DNA from 3 places in the Streptomyces sp. NPDC018031 genome. Region 1 is predicted to be linked to each of the others. Evidence: riboswitches for the same ligand, from Rfam matches in the RefSeq annotation. Region 1 holds a riboswitch; each other region holds the start of a gene.
The links. A riboswitch is a leader RNA that binds a small molecule or an ion and turns the genes downstream of it on or off. The one in region 1 is predicted to bind cobalamin.
Positions count from the first base shown of each region.

Region 2: it holds a riboswitch for cobalamin, as region 1 does, so the genes downstream of both, ACH4B3_RS30765 (energy-coupling factor ABC transporter permease) here and ACH4B3_RS11550 (prenyltransferase/squalene oxidase repeat-containing protein) in region 1, are expected to answer to the same signal.
Region 3: it holds a riboswitch for cobalamin, as region 1 does, so the genes downstream of both, ACH4B3_RS02200 (ribonucleoside-diphosphate reductase subunit alpha) here and ACH4B3_RS11550 (prenyltransferase/squalene oxidase repeat-containing protein) in region 1, are expected to answer to the same signal.

Region 1 is NZ_JBIRFT010000003.1:287,259-291,462, reverse strand. It holds gene ACH4B3_RS11560 (CbiQ family ECF transporter T component) at 1-264, opposite strand, end outside; gene ACH4B3_RS11555 (SCO2322 family protein) at 480-1,244, opposite strand; gene ACH4B3_RS11550 (prenyltransferase/squalene oxidase repeat-containing protein) at 1,244-2,557, opposite strand; cobalamin riboswitch at 2,761-2,891, opposite strand; gene ACH4B3_RS11545 (TetR family transcriptional regulator) at 3,007-3,618, opposite strand; gene ACH4B3_RS11540 (glycosyltransferase family 4 protein) at 4,127-4,204, shown strand, end outside.
Region 2 is NZ_JBIRFT010000022.1:31,684-35,887, reverse strand. It holds gene ACH4B3_RS30780 (energy-coupling factor ABC transporter ATP-binding protein) at 1-657, opposite strand, end outside; gene cbiQ (cobalt ECF transporter T component CbiQ) at 654-1,403, opposite strand; gene ACH4B3_RS30770 (energy-coupling factor ABC transporter substrate-binding protein) at 1,408-1,812, opposite strand; gene ACH4B3_RS30765 (energy-coupling factor ABC transporter permease) at 1,814-2,527, opposite strand; cobalamin riboswitch at 2,556-2,752, opposite strand; gene ACH4B3_RS30760 (SpoIIE family protein phosphatase) at 2,857-4,204, opposite strand, start outside.
Region 3 is NZ_JBIRFT010000001.1:517,847-522,050, forward strand. It holds gene mctP (monocarboxylate uptake permease MctP) at 1-980, shown strand, start outside; cobalamin riboswitch at 1,282-1,439, shown strand; gene ACH4B3_RS02200 (ribonucleoside-diphosphate reductase subunit alpha) at 1,565-3,988, shown strand; gene ACH4B3_RS02205 (ribonucleotide-diphosphate reductase subunit beta) at 3,988-4,204, shown strand, end outside.

The DNA.
Region 1 (4,204 bases):
GCCGGGGATGGGCGAGCCGAGGAAGACCGCGAAGAACAGCCGGATCGCCAGCACCAGCAGGCCGATCCGGAGGAACGCGCCGTAGGACCGGGCCCACGGCGCGTCGGTGCGGCGCACCGCGACCACATAGCCCGCGACCGCGATCAGCAGCCCGAGCAGCAGCGGGTTGGTGGTGCGGGACGCGGCGGTCGCCAGTCCCAGCGCCCACAGCCACCAGGCGCCGGCGTGCAGGGCGGTGCGGCGGGTCTCCCTGGGGGCCCGCAGCCGTTCGGCGAGCGAGGCCGCCCCGCTCGCGGTGCCCTTCGGGGTGCCGGGTGCGCCGCCCCGGGCGCCCTCCGGCGGGTCGGCCGCGGTGCCGCCGGGCGCGCCCTGCGGCGCGCCGGGTCCGGTGCCGCCGCGGCGGCCGGGCACCGCCCCGCACTCGCCCCCGGGTCCGCCTTCGGCCGCACCGGGCCGGGACGGGCGGGGTCCGCCGGCGCTCATCCGCGGCGGCGGCGCGCCTGCCACAGGGCGGCGGCCCCGAGCGCGACCACGGCGGCGGCCCCGCCGATCAGACCGGCCGAGGGGCCGGCGTCCCCGCCGTCCCCGCCGTCCGCCCGGGATCCGCCGTCGTCGTCGGCGGATCCCGAACCGGCGGACCGGGAGACGACCTCCGCGCAGCCGGACCGGGGGTAGCCGCCGATGGCGCAGAGCAGCGCCGAGGAGTCGTAGCGCAGCGGCTCGGCGACCGCGGCCAGCGCGTCCGCCGCGGTGGCGCCGCCGGCGACCCGGGCGCAGGCGGTGCGGGCCGCCGGCGGGGTGTGCCCGTCCGGCGCGTCGGCCGCGGTACCGAAGTCGATGACCACGGCGACCCGCTTGCCGCCGTCCCCGGCCGGGGTGTCCCCGCAGATGGTGTCGAAGGAGGCGGTGCCGCGCGGCCGCGTGGCGTTCCGCGAGTCGGGGCTGACGGCGTACCGGAACCCGACGGTGTCGCCGTCCCCGGGCCGGGCGGTCCCCGGGCCCTGCGTGGCGTAGGTCCACCGCCCGCCGTCCCGCTCCCAGTAGGACCAGTAGCGGTAGCCGTCGGCCGCGGCCGCGGGGGTGGCGCCGAGGGCGATCAGGGCTCCGGCCGCCAGGGCGGCCACCGCGCCGGATATCGCCGTGCCCGGGACGGCGGACGGCCGCGCCCGGGGCGGTGCGGGCGGGCGCGCGGTCCCGTCCGTCCCGGGGCCGGTCCGCCTCCGGGGGGTCGCTGCGGTGTCCATCAGTGCTGCTGCTTCTTCCGGCCGCTCAGCAGGAAGCCGATGCCGATGCCCATGACCGCGCCGACGCCGACGATCCACCAGACGCCGTAGCCGCCGTCGTCGTCGTTGTCGTCCTTGTCGTTCTCGGAGTCCTTCTTCCGCTCGGTCCCGCTCGGGTCGGCCGACGGCGTCCCGGCGCCGGGGCCGGTCTCGCCGAGCGCGCGGAGCAGGTCGGTACCGCCGAAGTCCCGCGGATCGGCCCCGGCGGCGCGGCCCGCGAGGATGAGCTTGGCCAGCGCCGCGGGCTGGTCCTCGGCCCAGGCGACGGCCCCGGCCTCCTTGCCGGTCAGCCACTTCAGCGGCTTGGCGGCGGCCTCCCGGTGGCCGCCGGCGGCCAGTGCGAGCACCGCGTCCGCGGTGCCGCCGACGTCGGGCTGCTTCTCCTGCCCCGGCATCGTGCCGTTGAGGTGCTGGCCGTTGGCGGCGAGCGCGGCGGACAGGTAGGCGGTGGCGGCGTCCGCGCCGGCCGCCGGTTCCCGCGCGGCCTTGTCGTCGCCGCTGCCGCCGTCGCAGTCCAGCGGCGCGAGCGGCTTGTCCGTCTTGTCTGCCTTCGCGACGTCGAACACGAATCCCTTGCCGTGGGCGGCGAGCGCGGCGGCCGTGGTGGCCAGCGGGTTGGCGTGCAGCTTGCCCTTGTCCGGCTGGTAGGCGAAGGCGCCGCGCTCGTCCCGGTCGGCGTCGCAGCCCAGTTGCAGCGCGAGCAGCGCGTCGTACGGGCTGTGGCCGCCCTTGGCGGAGGTGATCCCGGCGGGGTCCTCGCCGGCGGCCGCGAAGGCCCCGATCACGGTGGCGGTGGAGTTGGCGTCGCTGGGGCTGCCCGGGTTCATGCCCCAGCCACCGTCGTCGTTCTGCTGCCGCTTGAGCCAGGCGATGCCCTTCTCCACCACGGCGCCCCGGCCGCCGACCGCGGCCAGCGCCTGCACGGCGGCCGCCGTGGCGTCGCTGAACTCGCCCTTCTTCGGCTCGCAGGGCGTCGCCGTCTCGTCGCGGTAGGCCGCGAACCCGCCGTCCGCGCACTGCTGTCCGGCCAGCCAGTCGACGGCCGCCGCGGGCGGCGTGAGGCCGGACGCGTCCTGCGCGAGGAGTGCCAGGGACTGCCGCCAGACGCCGTCGAACCGGGGGTCTCCGGAGCCGTACAGGGCCTCCGGCAGGGCGGATGCCGTGGGCTTGGGCGTGTCCTGCCGGGCTGCTCCGGCGGCGGTCGCGGCGGGCGCGAGGGCCGTGCCCAGGACGACGGAGACAGCCAGAGCCGCTGCGCTGCGGCGTGCGTTCATGGGACGGTGCCTCTCGGTGGAGACCGGCCGGGCCGGTTGACGTCGTTGCGGTGGGTGGTGCGGTTCTGCGCAGCCGCGCGCGGCCGACCACCCGCGCGCCCGCATCGGTTGCGGCCGGCGACGCGGAGGCACCGGGCCCGGCTCCGTATTCCTCGACGGTGCCGCGTCCCGGCGGCGCAGCGTGCGCGGCGCCGCCGGTGACGGGAGCCTGTGCGACGTCCGGCCGGGCGCTCCGGCTCGTACGGCGCCGGGAAGGGCCGTACTCACGGTTGCGGGTCAGCGCCGGATTCGCACCGGCTTCTCCCGATCGGACACCGATGAAGTTGTGCACGGACACTCTAACCGGGGCGGTGTCCGTGACCCGGCCCCGGCTCGGGCGCGTACCGGTGACCGGCCGGTCCGGGCGGCGGACGACGGGCGCTTGGGCCGACCGGGCGGCCGGCCGTCGGTCAGCGGCGGGCCGGCGCGGTCAGGTCGATCAGCCGGCACACCGTCTCGATGTCGATCTTGACCTGGGCGATCGAGGCCCGTCCCGACAGCCAGGTGATGAGCGCCGAGTGCCAGGTGTGCTCGATGACCCGCACCGCCGAGAGCTGTTCGGCGGTCGGCGACCCCGTCAGGCCCATGGCGTCCAGGATGATCGCGGTGGTGAGCCGGGAGACCGCGTCGACCTCCGGGCTCACCGAGCGGTCGGCGAAGGTCAGCGCCCGCACCATCGCGTCCGCCAGCTGCGGTTCGCGCTGCAGCGCGCGGAACGCCCGCATCAGGGTCTGGGCCACCCGCGCCGCGGGTTCGGGCTCGGTCGGCGGACGCTTGCGCAGCGTCTCGTGCATCTGCTGGAGCTGGTCCTGCATGGTCGCGACGAGCAGATGGACCTTGGAGGGGAAGTAGCGGTACAGCGTGCCCAGGGCCACCTGCGACGTCTCGGCCACCTCGCGCATCTGCACCGCGTCGAAGCCGCCCCGGCTCGCCAACTGGGCGCTGGCGTGCAGGATCCGGCGGCGGCGTGCTTCCTGCCGCTCGGTCAGCTGCAGGGAGGCTGGCTTGGCTTCTGCGGTCATCTGTCCTACTTCGGTGCCTTCGGTACGTTCCGTCTGCAGGCTGCGGACACCGTGCATGATGGCAGGGCCGCCGGAGTGGTGCGAGTCACTGAAACGTGTTCCAGGCTAACCCCGCCGAAGCCCGCCCGGAGCGCCGTCGTCCCAGCTCGGACAGGTTCCTGCCGCCGGTCGCGGTACTCGCCCGTCAGGTGACGGTGCGTCGGGGTCCGGTGCTCCGGCGCCGCCCGCCGGACGGCCCGCCGGGCGCCCCGCCGCCCACCGGTCCCGCGGCCGTCGCCGCTGGTGCGGCACGGTGCCCGGGCGACCCGGCGGCGGCCCGGCCGGCACCCGGCCGGGGCGCCGCGCGGCACCGGGCGGCGGCAGTGGCGCGGATCACCCGTCCCGCCCCGGGCGGGCCGGTGCCGGGCGGGTATCTTCGGACTTCTCCGGCGATCCGTAAGTGAAACTTGTTCTAGCCGTTTGCTTGCGGATACGCTCCCGCTGAACTGCACCGAGAAGGGGGCCGCGAGTGACCGGCGACAGGCCGCTGCGCATCGCGCTGCTCACCTACAAGGGGAACCCGTTCTGCGGTGGCCAGGGCGTCTAC
Region 2 (4,204 bases), on a different contig from region 1:
CGCCAGCACCGCCGCGTCGTCCGCCCAGCGCAGCGCCAGGTCCACGTCATGGGTGGCCATCAGCACCGTGGTGCCCGTCTCCCGCAGCCGGCCCAGCACTTCGAGCAGCCGCTCCTGCCCGTGCGGGTCCAGCCCGGCCGTCGGCTCGTCCAGGATCAGCACCCGCGGACGCATGGCCACCGCCCCGGCGATGGCCGCGCGCTTGCGCTGCCCGTAGGAGAGCAGATGGGTGGGCCGGTCGTGCAGCGCCGTGATGTCCAGCGCCTCCAGGGCCTCGGCGACCCGGTCGCGCACCTCCTCCGGCGGCAGCCCCAGGTTCATCGGGCCGAAGGACACGTCCTGGCCGACCGAGGCGGCGAACAGCTGGTCGTCGGGGTCCTGGACGACCAGCTGGACGGCGGTGCGCAGCCGGGTCAGCGCCTTGCGGTCGTGGCCCACCCGCTCGCCGTCCAGCCGCAGTTCGCCCCAGGCGCACCGCAGCCCGCCGCTGAGCAGCCGCATCAAGGTGGTCTTGCCGCTGCCGTTGCGGCCGAGCAACGCCACCGAACGCCCTTCGCTGACGGCGAAGCACACCCCGCGCAGCACCGGGGGACCGTCCTCGTAGGCGTATCCGGCGTCGACGAGCTCCACGACCGGTGGCGGGGACGACGGGGTCATGGGACGAGCCTTTCGAGTACGAGGGTGAGGACGACCAGGCCCGTCAGCAGGGCCGCGGTGGCGCCGACGAAGCGCCTCGACACGGTCGCCGGGGGCAGCAGGACCCGCAGCGTGCCGTCGTAGCCGCGGCCGGCGAGCCCGGCCTGCAGCCGGCCGGCCCGGTCGAAGGCCCGGACGAACGCGATCGCGCCCAGCCCGGCCACCGACCGCCACGCCGCCGCCCGGCTGGTGTGGCCCAGCCGGGCGGCCTGCGCCTGGCGGACCCGGGACAGCGTGTCCAGGAGCAGGAAGCTGATCCGGTACATCACCAGCGCGACGTCGACCACGGCCGCCGGCACGCCGGCCCGCACCAGACGGGGGAACACGTCGGAGACCGGTGTGGTGAAGGCGAACAGCAGCACCCCCAAGGAGGCCGCGGAAGTCCGCAGCAGCAGCTGTCCGGCCTGCTCCGGGCCGCCCGGCGCCAGGGAGAGCGGCCCGTGCGGACCGCCCACCTGCACCAGCAGCGGCAGCGCCCCGGTGACGCAGAATCCGAGCGGTATCCGGAAGGCCCGCCACAGCTGCCGTCCGGCGACCCCCGCCGGGCCGAGGAGCAGTGCCAGCGTGGCGGCGGCCACCAGTGGCGCGCCCGGCCAGGGCGGCAGACAGACCGCGGTCACCGTCAGGCCGAGACCCAGCAGGGCCTTCTCCAGTGGATGGCGGTGGCGCCAGCGACTGCTGTGCGCCGCCGCGTCGATGGGCAGCACCGGGTCAGGCGGACCGGTCGGCGGCGGTGCCCGAGGGCCGTGCCGGCTCTTCCGGCGCGCCCGCGTCGGGTGCCGGCGGCAGGTCTGCGGCGGCGGCCGCCGCGGCGGCGCGGGCCTCGCCCTGGCGGCGCCCCTTGCGGAGCCCGAAGTAGTACGCCAGCACCCCGGCCCCCAGCGCGGCCTGCAGCGCGAACAGCGCCGACTCGATCTCTCCGGACGGGGGTTCGTACAGCGGACTGAACCACGGCTCGTAGTCCGGCTTGTTCTCGGTGATCGCCGTCTCCGCCTGGGCGTCGGCCCCGGCGAACGGCTCCTCCTTGTCGTCGCCGAGCCCCAGGACGACCGGCAGCACGGCGAGCAGCGCGACCACCGCCAGGATCAGTGCGTTGATCTTCGCGTTACGGCTCATGTCAGGCCACCGCGCCCTTCGTGCCGGTCGTGCCGCTCGCGTCGCCGGACCGCTCGCCCGGCAGCACGCCCAGCCGGGCCAGCTCGCCCTTGCTCGACTGCGTCAGCAGCCGCATCACCAGCACCGTCAGCAGCCCCTCGCTGACCGCCAGCGGAATCTGGGTGACCGCGAAGATGCCGCCGAACTTGGCCAGCGCGCCGGCGAATCCGCTGCTCGGGTCCGGGAACGCCAGGGCCAGCTGCACGCTGGTGACGCAGTAGGTGCTCAGGTCGGCGGCGAACGCGCCGAAGAACACACAGACCATCAGCGGCGCGCCGAACCGGCGCAGCAGCCGGTACAGGCCGTATCCCGCCCACGGGCCGACGATGGCCATGGAGAAGGCGTTGGCGCCCAGCGTGGTCAGTCCGCCGTGGGCCAGCAGCAGGGCCTGGAACAGCAGCGTGATGGTGCCCAGCACGGCCATGACGGGCGGCCGGAACAGGATGGCGCCGAGCCCGGTGCCGGTGGGGTGCGAACAGCTCCCCGTCACCGAAGGGATCTTGAGGGCGGACAGGACGAAGGTGAAGGCGCCCGAGGCGCCGACCAGCAGTGTGCTCTCGGGGTGCGTCTTGACCTCGCGGGTCAGCGCGCGCACCCCGTGGAAGACGAACGGAGCGGAAGCCGCGGCCCAGGCGGCGGCGTGCACAGGGGGCAGATAGCCCTCGGCTATATGCATGAGAAGGGAGACCTCTCCAGCACCTCGTGGATGGACGACACACCCTGGCCGGTCTCCTGGCTGACGGGTGATGCCGCCCGAACTCCGCCTTCCCGGGCGCCGCGGTACTTCCACGCCGTCCCAGTGGCTTCCCCGCGGGGATGGAGCCGGACTTCCCGATCACAGTGGCGAGGGCCGCACCGGTTCCACACCGGTTTCCCGTGCACCAAGGCCCTGTGACCTTAGTGCCCCATACGTGCTCACGACAAGCCATGGCAAGCAGCGCACAACCGCCGCACCGGCGGCCCGGGGCGGTGCCCAGCCGGCCGCCGGACCCGGCGCCGGGGCCCTCACAGCATCGGCGGCAGCGCCTGTTCGGCCCAGATGGTCTTGCCCCCGCGGGTGTAGCGGCTGCCCCATCGGGTGGTGAGCTGGGCGACCAGGTACAGACCGCGACCGCCCTCGTCGGTGTCCCGGGCCCGGCGCATCCTCGGCTGGGTACTGCTGGGGTCGGACACCTCGCAGGTCAGCACGTCGGTCCGGATCATCCGCAGTTCGATCGGGCCGCCCGCGTGCCGGATCGCGTTGGTGACCAGCTCACTGACGACCAGCTCGGTGGTGAACGACAGCAGGTCCAGTTCCCAGGCGGTCAGCTGTCGCATCACCAGCTCCCGGGCACGGGCCACCACGGCCGGGTCGGCCTCCAGCGCCCAGGTCGCCGTGTCCCGTTCCGGCACCCGCCGCGTCCGGGCCACCAGCAGCGTCACATCGTCCGGCAGGCGGGTGGGCGGCAGCCCGGCCACGATCTCCCGGGCCACGTCGTGCAGCGGCCGGTGCAGCGCGTCCGTCTGCACCAGCCGCTTCTGCAGTTGCTCCATGCCCTCGTCGACGTCGCCCTCGCCCCGCTCGATCAGGCCGTCGGTGTACAGCGCCAGCACACCGCCCGGCGTGACGTCGATCACCGACTTCTCGAACGGCAGCCCGCCCACCCCCAGCGGCGGGCCGGGGTTCATGGCCACGAAGGTCACCGTGCCGTCGGCGTCCACCACGGCCGGCGGCGGGTGCCCGGCACTCGCCATCGAACAGCGGCCGCTCACCGGGTCGTACACCGCGTACAGGCAGGTGGCGGCGAAGGTGTCCGGTCCGCTCTGGGCGGAGGAGTCGCCCGACAGGCCGGGGCCGGGCAGGGTCGGCACGCCGGGCTGCTCCGCGCCCACGGGCTGCTGGGCCCCCGCCGGTTCCGGCGCGCCCAGCGGCAGTTGCAGCACCAGGTCGTCCAGATGGGTGAGCAGTTCGTCCGGGTCCGGATCGAGGTCGGCGAGGGTCCGCACGGCGGTGCGCAGCCGGGCCATCGAGGCGGTCGCCCGCAGCCCGTGCCCCACCACGTCCCCGACCACCAGGGCGACGCGCGCCGAGGAAAGCGGGATGACGTCGTACCAGTCCCCGCTGACCCCGCCGATCGGATCGGCCGGCAGGTAGACGCTGGCGGTCCTGACCGCGGCGGTGTCCGCCGTGGCCGGCGGCAGCAGGGACCGCTGCAGGCTCACCGCCGCCAGATGCTCGCGGGTGTAGCGGCGCACGTTGTCCAGGGCCAGCGCGGCACGGGCGGCGATCTCCTCCAGCAGGTGCAGGTCGCCCTTCTCGAAGGCGGGCCGGGTGGGCGCGGTCCGCCACAGCATCAGGTTGCCCAGCAGGGTG
Region 3 (4,204 bases), on a different contig from region 1:
AGCTGGGCGGCTTCGACGCCATCTTCGCCAAGGCCGGGGAGGCGTTCGGGCAGACCAACGAGGCGACCGGGAAGCCGCGCGGGTCGCTGGCACCGGCGGAGGCGTCCCAGTGGGCGTACGCCACGCTCGCGGTCGGCTCGGCGCTGGCGCTGTTCATGTACCCGCACTCGATCACCGCGACGCTCTCCAGCCGCAGCCGCGAGGTGATCCGCCGCAACACCACGATCCTGCCGCTGTACTCGCTGGTGCTCGGGCTGCTGGCGCTGCTGGGCTTCATGGCGATCGCGGCCGGCGTGAAGGTGGACAACGGGCAGCTCGCCATCCCGCAGCTGTTCGAGGACATGTTCCCGGCCTGGTTCGCGGGCGTGGCGTTCGCCGCGATCGGCATCGGCGCGCTGGTCCCGGCGGCGATCATGTCCATCGCCGCGGCGAACCTGTTCACCCGCAACATCTACAAGGACTTCCTCAAGCCGGACGCCACGCCGGAGCAGGAGACGAAGGTCTCCAAGCTGGTCTCGCTGCTGGTCAAGGTGGGTGCCCTGATCTTCGTCCTGGGCATGGACAAGACGGTGGCGATCAACTTCCAGCTGCTGGGCGGCATCTGGATCCTGCAGACCTTCCCGGCGCTGGTCGGCGGGCTGTTCACCCGGTGGTTCCACCGCTGGGCGCTCATCGCCGGCTGGGCGGTCGGCATGATCTACGGCACGGTGGCCGCGTACGGCGTGGCCAGCCCGACCCAGAAGCACTTCGGCGGCAGCCAGAAGGAGATTCCGGGCATCGGTGAGATCGGCTACATCGGCCTGACCGCCTTCGTGCTCAACGTCCTGGTGACGGTCGCGCTGACGGTGCTGCTGCGGGCGATGAAGGCGCCCGACGGGATCGACGAGACCTCCCCGTCGGACTACACGGCCGACATCGGCGACGCCGGCGTGAAGGCCGAACTGCCGCCGGCGACCGCGGGTGCGCCGGGCGGGCACTGAACCGGGGCCGGCGCCGCGGGCGCCGGCCCGTACGCCGGGCGGTGGGGAGGCCGTGCCCGGTCTCACACCTCCGAACGCCTCCCGGACGGCGCCGTGGTGCCGTCCTGCGCCCGGCCGGGCGGTAGCGTGACGACCAAGGGGCGCGGCGAGCTCGCCGCGCCCCTTGGCGTGCGCCGCGCCCCGTGCCGCGGGCCCGCCCCCGCGCCGTGCGCCGTGCCTCTTCGGGTGCGCCGCGGCGGCCGAGCACGCATCGCCGCGATATAGCACAATCGTGCGAAAGCTCAAACCTGCTGACACAACATGTGGGGGCGCATGCGGCGGCCAACACAAGATGTATGCTCATCCTCGCTGTCGCCGCAGGGGAATCCGGTGCGAATCCGGAACTGTCCCGCAACGGTGTACGTGTGTGTTTTTGCGTGCGCGTAAGTCCGGTTACCTGCCGACGGCCTCGAAGACGTCCGGGCCTCGCGGGTTGGGCCGGTGGACGCTGCACGGTGTGCCCCGTCATCGGTTCGGCATGCCCGTGGGCGCCCATCGCGCACCGCCCTCCTGGCCCTCTCAGCCGAGCGAGGGAGAGCACTTCCGTGACCATCGCGCCCGCCGATCCGGTTTCAGCGGCAGCCCAGGACCCCAAGGACCCCACGGCCGCGCCCGACGCGCCGGGGACCGCCCTGCTGCGCACCCTGACCGATCTCACCGCCGACCTGCCTGCCACCGACCCCGGGAAGGTGGCGGCCGCCGCGCTGCGGGGCCGCCATCCGGGTTCGGACGAGGCGGAGTTGCGGGCGCTCGCCACCGAAGCCGCCGCCGGAATGATCTCCGAGGAACCCGAGTACTCCCGGCTGGCCGCGCGGCTGCTCACCCTCGCCATCGCGGAGGAGGCGGCCGGCCAGGGCGCGGTGTCCTTCTCCGCCTCGGTCGAGACCGGCCACCGCGAGGGCCTGATCTCCGACGCCACCCTCGCCTTCGTCCGGGCGCACGCCGACCGCCTCGACACCCTGGTCGACAAGACCGTGGCCGACGGCGCCGACGACCGCTTCGGCTACTTCGGCCTGCGCACCCTGCACAGCCGCTACCTGCTGCGCCACCCCACGACCCGTCAGGTGATCGAGACCCCGCAGCACTTCCTGCTGCGGGTGGCCTGCGGCCTCGCCGAGAACCTCTCGGAGCGGGCCCTGGCGGAGGTGTCCGAGCTGTACCGGCTGACCAGCTCGCTGTCCTACCTGCCCAGCTCCCCCACCCTGTTCAACTCCGGCACCCGCCACCCGCAGATGTCGTCCTGCTACCTGCTGGACTCGCCGCTGGACGAGCTGGACTCGATCTACGACCGCTACCACCAGGTGGCCCGGCTGTCGAAGCACGCCGGCGGCATCGGCCTGTCCTACTCCCGTATCCGGGCCCGGGGTTCGCTGATCCGCGGCACCAACGGCCACTCCAACGGCATCGTGCCGTTCCTGCGCACCCTGGACGCCTCGGTCGCCGCCGTCAACCAGGGCGGTCGTCGCAAGGGGGCGGCCTGCGTCTACCTGGAGACCTGGCACGCGGACATCGAGGAGTTCCTGGAGCTGCGCGACAACACCGGTGAGGAGGCCCGCCGCACGCACAACCTCAACCTCGCGCACTGGATCCCGGACGAGTTCATGCGCCGGGTGGAGGCGGACGCCGAGTGGTCGCTGTTCTCCCCGTCCGACGTCCCGGAACTGGTCGACCTGTGGGGCGAGGAGTTCGACACCGCCTACCGGCGCGCCGAAGCGGCGGGCAAGGCGGTGCGGACCATCCCGGCCCGGGTGCTGTACGCGCGGATGATGCGCACCCTGGCGCAGACCGGCAACGGCTGGATGACCTTCAAGGACGCCGCCAACCGCACCGCCAACCAGACCGCCGAGCCGGGCAAGGTGGTGCACTCCTCCAACCTCTGCACGGAGATCCTGGAGGTCACCGACGACGGTGAGACGGCGGTGTGCAACCTGGGCTCGGTCAACCTCGCCGCGCATCTCGGCCCGGACACCGGGGACGGCGTCCCGGGCATGGACTGGGAGCGGCTGGACGCCACCGTCCGCACCGCCGTCACCTTCCTCGACCGCGTGGTGGACATCAACTTCTACCCGACCGAGCAGGCGGGCGCCTCCAACTCGCGCTGGCGGCCGGTGGGCCTGGGCCTGATGGGCCTGCAGGACGTCTTCTTCCGGCTGCGGCTGCCCTTCGACTCCCCCGAGGCCAAGGCGCTGTCCACCCGGATCTCCGAGCGGATCATGCTCGCCGCGTACGAGGCGTCCTGCGACCTCGCCGAGCGGCACGGCCCGCACCCGGGCTGGTCCGCCACCCGTACCGCGCGCGGCGTGCTCCACCCCGACCACTACGCCGGCGCCCAGGTGACCTGGCCGGAGCGGTGGACCGCGCTGCGCGAGCGGATGGCGGTCACCGGCATGCGCAACTCGCTGCTGCTGGCCATCGCGCCGACCGCGACCATCGCCTCCATCGCGGGCGTCTACGAGTGCATCGAGCCGCAGGTCTCCAACCTCTTCAAGCGCGAGACGCTCAGCGGGGAGTTCCTCCAGGTCAACTCCTACCTGGTGGAGGACCTCAAGCGGCTCGGGGTGTGGGACGCGCAGACCCGTGAGGCGCTGCGCGAGTCCAACGGCTCGGTGCAGGACTTCTCCTGGGTGCCGCGGGAGCTGCGGGACCTGTACCGCACGGCCTGGGAGGTCCCGCAGCGCGCGCTGATCGACATGGCCGCCGCCCGCACCCCGTACCTCGACCAGAGCCAGTCGCTCAACCTGTTCATGGCCTCGCCCACCATCGGCAAGCTCAGCTCGATGTACGCGTACGCCTGGAAGCAGGGCATCAAGACCACCTACTACCTGCGGTCGCGTCCGGCGACCCGGATCGCCCAGTCGGCCCGTGCGGCCGGCGCCGCGGCCACCGTCCCGGTGCCGCAGGCCGCCCCCGACGCCGAGGCGATCGCCTGCTCCCTGGAAAACCCCGAGTCCTGCGAGGCCTGCCAGTAATGCCCGACAACAGCCCCACCAGCACGGCGCTCTCCTCCGGCGCCGCCGCCCCGGCGGTGAAGAACCTGCTCGACCCGGGCTTCGAACTCACCCTGCGGCCGATGCGGTACCCGGCCTTCTACGAGCACTACCGCAACGCCATCAAGAACACCTGGACCGTGGAGGAGGTCGACCTCCACTCCGACGTGGCCGACCTCGCCAAGCTCTCCCCCGGCG